3 regions of the Pseudomonas sp. GW821-FHT01D09 genome follow, and region 2 is predicted to be linked to each of the others. Evidence: riboswitches for the same ligand, from Rfam matches in the RefSeq annotation. Region 2 holds a riboswitch; each other region holds the start of a gene.
What was found. Region 2 has a riboswitch for cobalamin ahead of cobW (cobalamin biosynthesis protein CobW). Riboswitches for the same ligand answer to the same signal wherever they lie in the genome.
Positions count from the first base shown of each region.

Region 1: linked by a shared signal. The riboswitch ahead of AC07W7_RS27000 (TonB-dependent receptor plug domain-containing protein) and the one ahead of cobW (cobalamin biosynthesis protein CobW) in region 2 are both predicted to bind cobalamin.
Region 3: linked by a shared signal. The riboswitch ahead of cobO (cob(I)yrinic acid a,c-diamide adenosyltransferase) and the one ahead of cobW (cobalamin biosynthesis protein CobW) in region 2 are both predicted to bind cobalamin.

Region 1 is NZ_JBWKWY010000063.1:2,975-6,244, forward strand. It holds gene AC07W7_RS26990 (ATP-binding protein) at 1-451, opposite strand, end outside; gene AC07W7_RS26995 (histidine phosphatase family protein) at 557-1,105, opposite strand; cobalamin riboswitch at 1,205-1,409, shown strand; gene AC07W7_RS27000 (TonB-dependent receptor plug domain-containing protein) at 1,501-3,270, shown strand, end outside.
Region 2 is NZ_JBWKWY010000001.1:404,216-407,485, reverse strand. It holds gene cobN (cobaltochelatase subunit CobN) at 1-881, opposite strand, end outside; gene cobW (cobalamin biosynthesis protein CobW) at 885-1,946, opposite strand; cobalamin riboswitch at 2,040-2,239, opposite strand; gene AC07W7_RS01945 (hypothetical protein) at 2,440-2,907, shown strand; cobalamin riboswitch at 3,039-3,244, shown strand.
Region 3 is NZ_JBWKWY010000004.1:252,550-255,819, forward strand. It holds gene AC07W7_RS06990 (C40 family peptidase) at 1-242, shown strand, start outside; gene AC07W7_RS06995 (C40 family peptidase) at 387-926, shown strand; partial or broken gene AC07W7_RS07000 (sorbosone dehydrogenase family protein) at 1,063-1,392, opposite strand; cobalamin riboswitch at 1,508-1,755, shown strand; gene cobO (cob(I)yrinic acid a,c-diamide adenosyltransferase) at 1,835-2,446, shown strand; gene AC07W7_RS07010 (cobyrinic acid a,c-diamide synthase CobB) at 2,443-3,270, shown strand, end outside.

The DNA.
Region 1 (3,270 bases), on a different contig from region 2:
TGCATAAAGTTGAGCTATAGCTGATTTCTGCACGCAAACTTGAACTCAGGCCCAGGTCCTCGGCCACCGAATAGAACTGCTCAAGCTGATCCAGGCTTGCATTTTTTTCAAATCGAGGCGATGCATCGATAAATCTATTTCTGAGTGGGATTCTTCTTCGATACGGCAAAGGAGAAAAATAGATCACCCCCACTTTTCTCAACTCGGCGGCCGACAATTTGCCGATGCTTTCTTCGTATTGTCCAAACACTGATCGTTGGGGCAATGCACGCATCGAGGAAATCGACGCCGCCATATCGCTTAGTAATGACGTTTTGCCGGAACCGTTATTACCCAGGACCAAACGGACCGTGTCCACATCAAAAAAGCCCTGCCACTTCAAGCTTTCTTGGTTTTCAAACTCAAAGGTGTGCTTGCCGGTTTCCACCGCAATCAGCTTGCTTGCCCTCATAAACGTCCTTGCTCAATCTGCAAAATTTATACGCATTCGATAGGTGCGCGCCGAGACAGCGCCGTATATAAGCGCAAATGATTGCATTTTGCCACTTCATCCGTTCTAGCGGTGGCTGTCCAGGCGCAGGCGCCAGACACTGTTGAAACGCAGCTCAGTAGAAGACAGCGGCTCCACATCGATCAGGTAAAACATACCCATCGGGCATTGCATGGCATTCAGGAGGGCCGCGCGAATCACTGATGGATGTGTCACCGCCACCACATGGCCGGGCTGGTCTTGCAGGGCCTGCATCCACAAGCGTACCCGCACGCAGAGTTGCGCCACCGACTCACCGCCATGGGGAGCGCTGGCGCTGTCTGTGAGCCAGCTTGCCATCTCATCGTCGGTGATGATGCTGACGTCCTGGCCATGCCAACGGCCCACATCCATATCACGCAAGCCGTCATCGACCTTGGCTTGCTCGCCAAACAACATCGCCGTTTGCCGGGTCCGCCGTTCAGGCCCACATAGCAAGCGTGGCGCTTTCTTAAAGCGCCCGGCCAGCATCAAGGGGGTAGGCGGTATTTCCAGGGCTTCGTCGAGGGGGAATTGCCCGCGTTTCTGCGCCCGGGTCGAGCCATGGCAAATCAGCGTCAGGCGGGTGCTCTGCATGGACCTGGATCTCGGGTGAGCCGGTGAAGAACACATCTTACAACGATCGGATCTGCCAGCAGTGCATCGCAATGTTGACCAACGGTTGTGGGAATGTTCAGATGCCGGCCTGTTTCAGGTGCCGCATGCCGCCGTGCATGAGGTGAAACGGGAAACCGGTACGCTCGTTCGAGCAAGTCCGGTGCTGCCCCCGCAACGGTATTCGCGTGACCCCTTCGTTACACCACTGTGGCCAGAACGCCATGGGAAGGTGAAGGGTTCGATACGCGAGAGCCCGGAGACCGGCCTGGAATTTCTGTTTGGCATAATCCTGCGGTGGGCGGGCATGGGCCGGTGTCGGTGTGTGCCCGGTGCCTTCTCCTGCGTGCTTCTGCGAAGATACTTTCGAGAAGACTATGATTTTCCAACGTTCCTCTACCTCTGGCCCGACCCTGCTCCTGGGGTGCCTGTTCAGCCCGCTGCTGCTCGCCGATGACGCGGCCCTGGTGCTCCATCCGCAGACCGTTTCGGCGCCGTCGGTGGAATCCACCACCGTGGCCGAGATGGCCCAATACGGCAGCAAAGTGGCGATTGTCACCCGCGAACAGATTGAACGCGCCGGCCCCAGCGCCGATATCACGCGGGCGATGCAGATGTTTATCCCCGGTTTCTATGTCGCGCCCAAAAACGGCCCGTTCGACTACGGCACCTACTCCCTGCTGGGCGGGCGCAATGACGACACCCTGATCCTGCTCGACGGCGTACGCCTGAACAACCGCCTGTACGGTGGCCTGTACCTGGACACCCTGCCGGCCAACGCCGTGGAGCGCATCGAAGTGCTCAAGGGTGGCCAGAGCCTGTTGTTCGGGACCCAGGCGGTGGCGGGCGTAATCAATATCGTCACGCGCAGCCCGCAGACCCGCGAGGTGTCCGGCGAAACCAACCTGGGCGTCGATACCTTTGGCGGCACCACCGGCGATGCCCGGGCCGAGCGGGTTTTCACTAACGGCCTGGGCGACCTGGGCCTGCTGGCCTATGTCAGCCATAACGTGTCCGAGGGCTACCAGCCGTTTCGCAACCGCGACATGAGCCATGTCAGCGACAAGAAACGTTCCTACGAAGTCACCACCCTCGGCGCCAAGGCCATCCAGTCTATTGGCGATGACTCGCGCCTGGAGCTGTTCTACCAGTACTCCGACGCCAACCTGGACTTCGCCGGCGCCACCAACAACCGCAAGACCACCAACGACCGCGTGCAACAGATCGCCACGGCGACCTTCGAGCAACGCCTCAACGAGCGGCTGAGTTACTTCGTCAAGGGCCATATCAACGATTGGGATACGCGCTATTCACGGGTCAACAACACCGCCGACGGCGGCACCCTGGTACGCAACCACAATGACTACTGGGGTTTTACCGACTGGGGCGTGCAGGCCGAAGGCAAGGCTGAGCTTGAAGGCGGGCATGTGCTGGTGTTCGGCTCCGACAACCAGTGGTTCAAGGGCCAGGACGATGTGCTGGTCATCGACAACAACCAGGCCGAGGCCCACGCCCTGTACAGCCAACTGCGCCCGCAGATCGACGCCCTGCCCGACTGGCACCCGAGTATCGGCGTGCGCCACGAAACCATGAGCGGCGGCGACAGTGCCACGGTCGGCATGCTCACCTCGCTCTATGACCTCAACGCCAACTGGGCCCTGCGCGGCCAGTACGGCACCGCCTACAAGCTGCCGAATGCCGAGCAACTGTTTGTCAATGAGCCCGGCGACGAACTCGGCAACCGCAACCTCAAGCCGGAAAAAAGCCGCAACGCCGAGCTGGGCCTGGACTACAAGGGCCTGCTGGCCGACCGTGAGTTCAGTGCCAGCCTGACCCTGTTCAAGCGCACGATCACCGACCTGATCACCCTCGACGATATCCAGTGGGTCAACGGCCAGGGGCAGATCCAGATGCGCGGCTTCGAGGCCGACGCCAAGTGGGCGCTCAACGACCAGTGGAGCCTGCAGGCGGACATGACCCGCAACCTGACCGAGTCGCGCGCCGGCGTCACGATCAATGATGTGCCCAGTTTCTTCGCCCGTTCGCGGGTGGGTTTCGAGTCGCAGAACCGCCTGTGGGGCGCCGGCGCGGCCATCCGTTATATCCACGATGTGACCAGCTCGAAACGCATCGAGTACGGTCACTAC
Region 2 (3,270 bases):
TGGGCACAGATGGCCTGGATCACCGGGATATTGCGGCGAAACGGCCGCAGATGGGGCGCTTCGGGGCTGGATTGGGCAAAGCCGGTGGTGTTGAGAATCACCGCCGCCTGCACCTCATCCAGCAGGTCCTCGACCACCGTCAGGCAGCCGGGCTCCTTCAAACTGGCCACCGCCATTGGCAGTGGATTAAGGCCCGCCGCCTGCAAGCGCTGGCAGAACACATCGATAAAAGCGGTATTGGCCGCCTGCAAGTGCGAGCGATAGAACAGCACCGCCGCCACCGGCCACCCGGCGTTCCAGTCTGCCTGCCAGTCATTGAGGCGCGCATTGGCCTTGTGCGGGTGATAGATCGCCGTGCGCGGCAGGGTTTGCGGCTCGGCCCACGGGTAATCGCGGCCCAGGTAGCAGCTGGCCAGGCAGGCATAGAAATCCAGCGCATTCCCCAGCCCGCCCTGGCGCAGAAAGTGCCACAGGCGGTCGCGCTCTGCGGCGCTGACGCTGCTCAAGCTGCTGAGTTCGGGATCGGGGCGATCGTCCCCCGGCACCAAGATCAACTGCACGCCCTGCCCGGCCAGCTCCACCAGGCGCTGGATACCATAACGCCAATAAGCGATGCCGCCGTGCAGGGAAATCAGGATGACCTTGGCGTGGCGCAGCACCTCGTCCACATACAGGTCCACCGAGGCATGGTTCTGCACCTGCATCGGGTTGGCCAGGCGCAGGCTCGGGTAGTCGTCGGGCAGTTGCTGCGCCGCTTCGGCCAGCAACGCCAGACTCGAATCGCCGCTGCACAGGATCACCAGCTCGGCGGGGGTTTGCCCAAGGTCGGCGATGTTGTCATCGGAGACGAAACCTCCGGGCTGGGTCCTGAGCAGATGCACGGGTTAAACGCTGAGCGCAGCGCGCAATTGCGCTTCGAGGCCTGCTGCGTCCAGGTCCTGGCCGATCAGCACCAGGCGCGTGATGCGTGCTTCGTCAGCGCTCCAGGCACGGTCGAAGTGTTTGTCAAAACGCGTGCCCACGCCCTGGATCAGCAGGCGCATCGGCTTGTTCGGGATCGCCGCGAAGCCTTTGACCCGCAGGATGCCGTGCTGCACCACCAACTGGGTCAAGGCGTCGAGCAGCAGCGCTTCGTCAGCCTGTGGCAGGTCGATGGAGATGGAATCAAACGCATCGTGATCGTGATCGTCCTCACCTTCGTGGTGGTGATCGTGATGGCTGTGGCGCCCGTCGATATGCTCCTCGGAACCGGCGCCCAGGCCAATCAACACATCCAGGGGCAGGCGGCCGCTGCTGGCTTCGACGATTTTCACCGCGGGCGGCAGTTCTTCGGCGACTTCCAGGCGTACACGGGCCAGGTCTTCGGCGCTGATCAGGTCGGTTTTATTGAGGATCACCAGGTCGGCGCTGGCCAGTTGATCGGCAAACAGTTCGTGCAGCGGCGATTCGTGGTCCAGGTTCGGGTCCAGCTTACGCTGGGCGTCGACCTGGTCCGGGAACGCGGCGAAGGTGCCAGCGGCCACGGCCGGGCTGTCGACCACGGTGATCACCGCATCAACCGTGCAGGCGCTACGGATTTCCGGCCACTGGAAGGCCTGGACCAGCGGCTTAGGCAGGGCCAGGCCAGAGGTTTCGATGAGGATATGGTCAAGGTCGCCACGGCGCGCCACCAGTTCACGCATCACCGGGAAGAACTCTTCCTGCACGGTGCAGCATAGGCAGCCGTTGGCCAGTTCATACACGCGGCCGCTGGCTTCTTCTTCGGTGCAACCGATGGAGCACTGCTTGAGGATCTCGCCGTCGATACCCAGCTCACCGAACTCGTTGACGATCACCGCAATGCGGCGGCCCTGGGCGTTGTCCAGCATATGGCGCAGCAAGGTGGTTTTGCCCGAGCCGAGGAAGCCGGTGACGATAGTAACGGGGAGTTTGGCCAGTGTTTTCATCGGATGCCCTGTGGGGCGGGCATACGGGACGACAGGCCCTGCGACGGCGCGCAGGTGCAGGATTCGTCACCGGATCACCCCGCCCGGTTGAAATGGAAAATCGGTGACGAGGCAGGTCTCCTGGCTTGGGGCTTGCCGGCCTTGCGGCTGGCGCTGGCTGCGCCTTCCCACCGTATTGGCAGTGGCGTGGCAGTCAGATAAACCCTTTACAGTTGCGGGGGCAGCCGCGGCTTGGACCGCGTTCCCTTCTTAGCTTCGACCGGGGCCGAAGAACCTCGAAGGTGCAAGGCTACGCAGTGCGAGAGGACGGGTCAATGTCGGCAAACCCGGATCAAGTATTTACCCCACGGCACTCGGATAAAAAACCTGTATCACTTTGCACACCCCGGCGGGGAACGCGTTTGATGTGGACACCACACAGATATCGATTCATCAATTTGCAGCCCTGTCGACACTACTCAAAGACGTTCATCAATAAATCCGAGGATCTGTCATGACACTTTCAATATTTCCATCCAACAACTTCAACTTGCCGCCGATCACACAGGACCACAACCAAAGGGCGGATGATGCCGGAGATAACGGCCGCACAACGCGGGCAACGCCAAGGGCATCAAGTACAACACGCGATCCCTCGCGCTACACCAACAAGCAACTGATCAAGGAGGTAAAAAAGCACTTTGAGGAGTACGCAGCGGGGGCCGGTGACAAATACGTCAATTTTAACGAATTAAAAGAAGCCGCCGGTCAGCGTCCAAGCACTAGAACCTTTTCTCAGCAAGCATCAGCAGTTGCAACTGAGCTGCTCAAACGCGAGCGCTTGCTTAACCAGTTGGATATAGGGGTCGGGGCTGAAGCTCAAGGACGGGGCTTGAAAGACCAAAGGTTTGACCATGACAACCTTAACTACATGATCAGAGTGTCGTCTGACAAACCCAGAGTCAGGTTTAATGAATCCTAAGGATCAACCTGTTGAAACAAGCACCTACGCTCACCAACCATCGGGATATCTGACGATACCGCGATCAAGCAAACACCTTGAGCCTCGACAAGCGCCCAAGGTGTTTGACGCCCATCCCTCGCACATGCTCTCCTAAGCACCTTGTTTCGGGTGCCCTTGATTGGGTGAAACGGGAAACCGGTGAGCCATAGTCTTATGGCAATTCCGGTGCTGCCCCCGCAACGGTAAGCGAGCGAAGCGTCACAGCCACTGTGCTTTTGGCATGGGAAGGCGATGCTTTCAGGCCCTAGAAGAGCCCCTCGCAAGCCCGGAGACCGGCCCGAACCATCAGATAACAAACCCGCGGTGGGCGGGCGCTGTTCA
Region 3 (3,270 bases), on a different contig from region 2:
CACCGTTGGTCGCACGAAACAACCTCAAGCCCGGCGATCTGCTTTTCTTCAGTACCAATGGCCGTGGCCGCGTCAGCCACGCCGGTATCTACCTGGGCGATGACCAGTTCATCCACTCCAGCAGCCGCCGCAGCGGCGGGGTGCGGGTCGATAAACTGGGCGACAGCTACTGGAGCAAAACCTTCATCGAAGCCAAGCGCGCCTTGGCGATGGCCCCGACTACCGTTACCGCTCGCAAGTAAAGTTAAAGTGATACTTGAAGTTTGACGCGTAAGCGCTAGAATCCTGAGATATTGTTGCGAACCTGACCGCGCAAGCTTGCTTGCGCGGTCTAGTTTTCAGCGTTCGGCAGTGAAAGCCGCATCCAGATCAGGATTGTTCTGCCCATGTCGACCTCGGCCCGCCTAATGCTTCTTGTTTGCGCCGCACTGCTCAGTGCCTGCGCCAGCCGTCCTGCACCCGCGCCTGTGGCGGCCAAGCCCAAGCCGGTCTTCAACTACGCCACCCAGAATTTTTCGCCTGCTGCCGAAGACGTGCTGTTTCGCGCCCTGGGCTTGGTCGGCACGCCTTACCGCTGGGGCGGCAATACCCCGGACTCCGGGTTTGATTGCAGTGGCCTGATTGGTTTTGTCTACCGCGATGCCGCTGGCATCTCCCTGCCGCGCACCACCCGCGAGCTGATCGTGATGCGGGCCCAGGACGTGCGTGAAGATGCGCTGCAGACCGGCGACCTGTTGTTCTTCGCCACGGGCGGCGGTTCGCAGGTCAGCCATGCCGGCATTTATGTGGGGGAAGGGCGCTTTGTCCATGCCCCGCAAACCGGCGGTACGGTGAAGCTGGATACCTTGTCCAAGGCCTATTGGCAGAATGCCTACCTGAGTGCCAAGCGCGTGTTGCCGGCCGAGCACCTGGCGCGTAACCCCTAAGACCTGTACCGATCAAAAATGTGGGAGCGGGCTTGCTCGCGATAGCGGTGTATCAGGTATCAGATGTGCAAACTGACCCACCGCTATCGCGAGCAAGCCCGCTCCCACATTGGTTTTGTGGTGTTGTCGGGTCCGGTTATTGGGCCGAAGACACCCGCCACACCTTATTCCCCACATCGTCGGCCACCAGCAACCCGCCTTGCTGGTCGATCACCACGCCCACCGGCCGGCCCATGGCTTTCTGGTCACCGTTGAGAAACCCGGTCAGCACATCCACCGGTTGCCCCTTCGGCTTGCCGCCCTCGAACGGCACAAAGATCACCTTGTAACCACTGTGTGGCTTGCGATTCCACGAGCCGTGCTGGCCAATAAACGCCCCCTGGGCAAATTGCGCCGGCAGCGTGTTGCCTTCAGCGAAGGTCAGGCCCAGCGATGCGGTGTGCGGCCCCACGGTATAGTCCGGCGCATCGGGCCTTGTGCATGTTTTTATCCTCAAAGCCTGTAGCCATAGAGGCCTGGCGCGTGGCGATGGTTCAAGTGTATGGCCGGCTTTAATTGACGCTGTACCCCCAACCCACTAACCTTCGCCGCTTGTTTCAGGTGCTCTGTGACGTACGCGTCGACCGAGTGAAACAGGGAAGCCGGTGAGTGCGCGCACTTTTCTACAGTGCGGCCACGATCCCGGCGCTGCCCCCGCAACGGTAAATGAGTCAAGACGCTGCTTTTGCCACTGTATCGCCCGCGATATGGGAAGGTGCATCGTCGGTTTGCCCTGGTCAACAGGGCACCCCTCATGAGCCCGGAGACCGGCCTGATCCATCCAACAGCATCACGGTGGGCGATGCTTGGCTTCATGTTGTTGTCTTTTCCTGCCCGCCGTTTTTGTCCAGCCCCAACGGAGAGCTGCCATGACTGATTCCCCTGATCGTGACGAACGCCACCTGGCGCGCATGCTGCGCAAAAAAGCGGTGATTGACGAGCGCATTGCCAATTCACCGAATGAGTGCGGTTTGCTGCTGGTATTGACCGGCAATGGCAAAGGCAAGAGTAGCTCGGCATTTGGCATGCTGGCCCGGGCCATGGGGCACGGTATGCAATGCGGCGTCGTGCAATTTATCAAGGGCCGTAACAGCACCGGTGAGGAGCTGTTCTTCCGGCGCTTCCCCGAGCAGGTACGCTTTCATGTGATGGGCGAGGGCTTCACCTGGGAAACCCAGGACCGCCAGCGCGATATCGCCGCCGCCGAAGCGGCCTGGCAAGTCTCCCGGGAAATGTTGCAGGACCCGTCCATCGGCCTGGTGGTGCTCGATGAGCTGAACATCGCGCTCAAGCACGGCTATCTTGACCTGGACCAGGTGCTTGGCGACCTGCAAGCCCGCCCACCGATGCAGCACGTGCTGGTCACCGGGCGTGGCGCCAAGCCGGAGCTGATGGAAATGGCCGACACCGTCACCGAAATGGGCATGCTCAAGCACGCGTTCCAGGCCGGTATCAAGGCACAGAAAGGCATCGAACTTTGAACCCGCCGCGCCATTGCCCTGCCGTGCTGATCGCCGCGCCGGCGTCGGGCCAGGGCAAGACCACCGTCACCGCCGCCCTGGCCCGCTTGCACCGCAACCTGGGGCGCAAGGTCCGGGTGTTCAAGTGCGGCCCGGACTTTCTCGACCCGATGATCCATGAGCGCGCCAGTGGCGCGCCGGTCTATCAATTGGACATGTGGATGGTCGGCGAGCAGGAAAGTCGCCGCCTGTTGTGGGAAGCCGCGGGGGAGGCGGACCTGATCCTGATCGAGGGCGTGATGGGCCTGTTCGACGGCACCCCCTCCAGCGCCGATCTGGCCCGCCATTTTGGCGTGCCCGTGCTGGCGGTGATCGACGGCACCGCCATGGCCCAGACCTTCGGCGCCCTGGCGCTGGGGCTGGCGCGTTACCAGGCGGACCTGCCGTTCGCCGGGGTCCTGGCCAACCGCGTCGGCACCGTGCGCCATGCGCAGTTGCTCGAAGGCAGCCTGACCGAAGGCCTGCGCTGGTACGGCGCACTGTCCCGGGAAACCGGCATTGAGTTACCCAGCCGCCACCTGGGCCTGGTGCAGGCCAGCGAGTTGAATGACCTGGACCTGCGCCTGGATGCCGCCGCTGCCGCCCTGGCCAGCAGTTGCGAGGTAGCGCTGCCACCGTCGGTGGCATTCGCCGCGCCCGAGGTAATCGAGGCCCAGTCCTTGCTGGCCGGGGTGCGGATTGCCGTGGCCCGTGACGAAGCCTTTGCCTTCACCTACGGCGCCAGCCTCGACTTGCTGCGGGCGATGGGCGCGCAGTTGCACTTCTTCTCGCCGATCCATGACCGC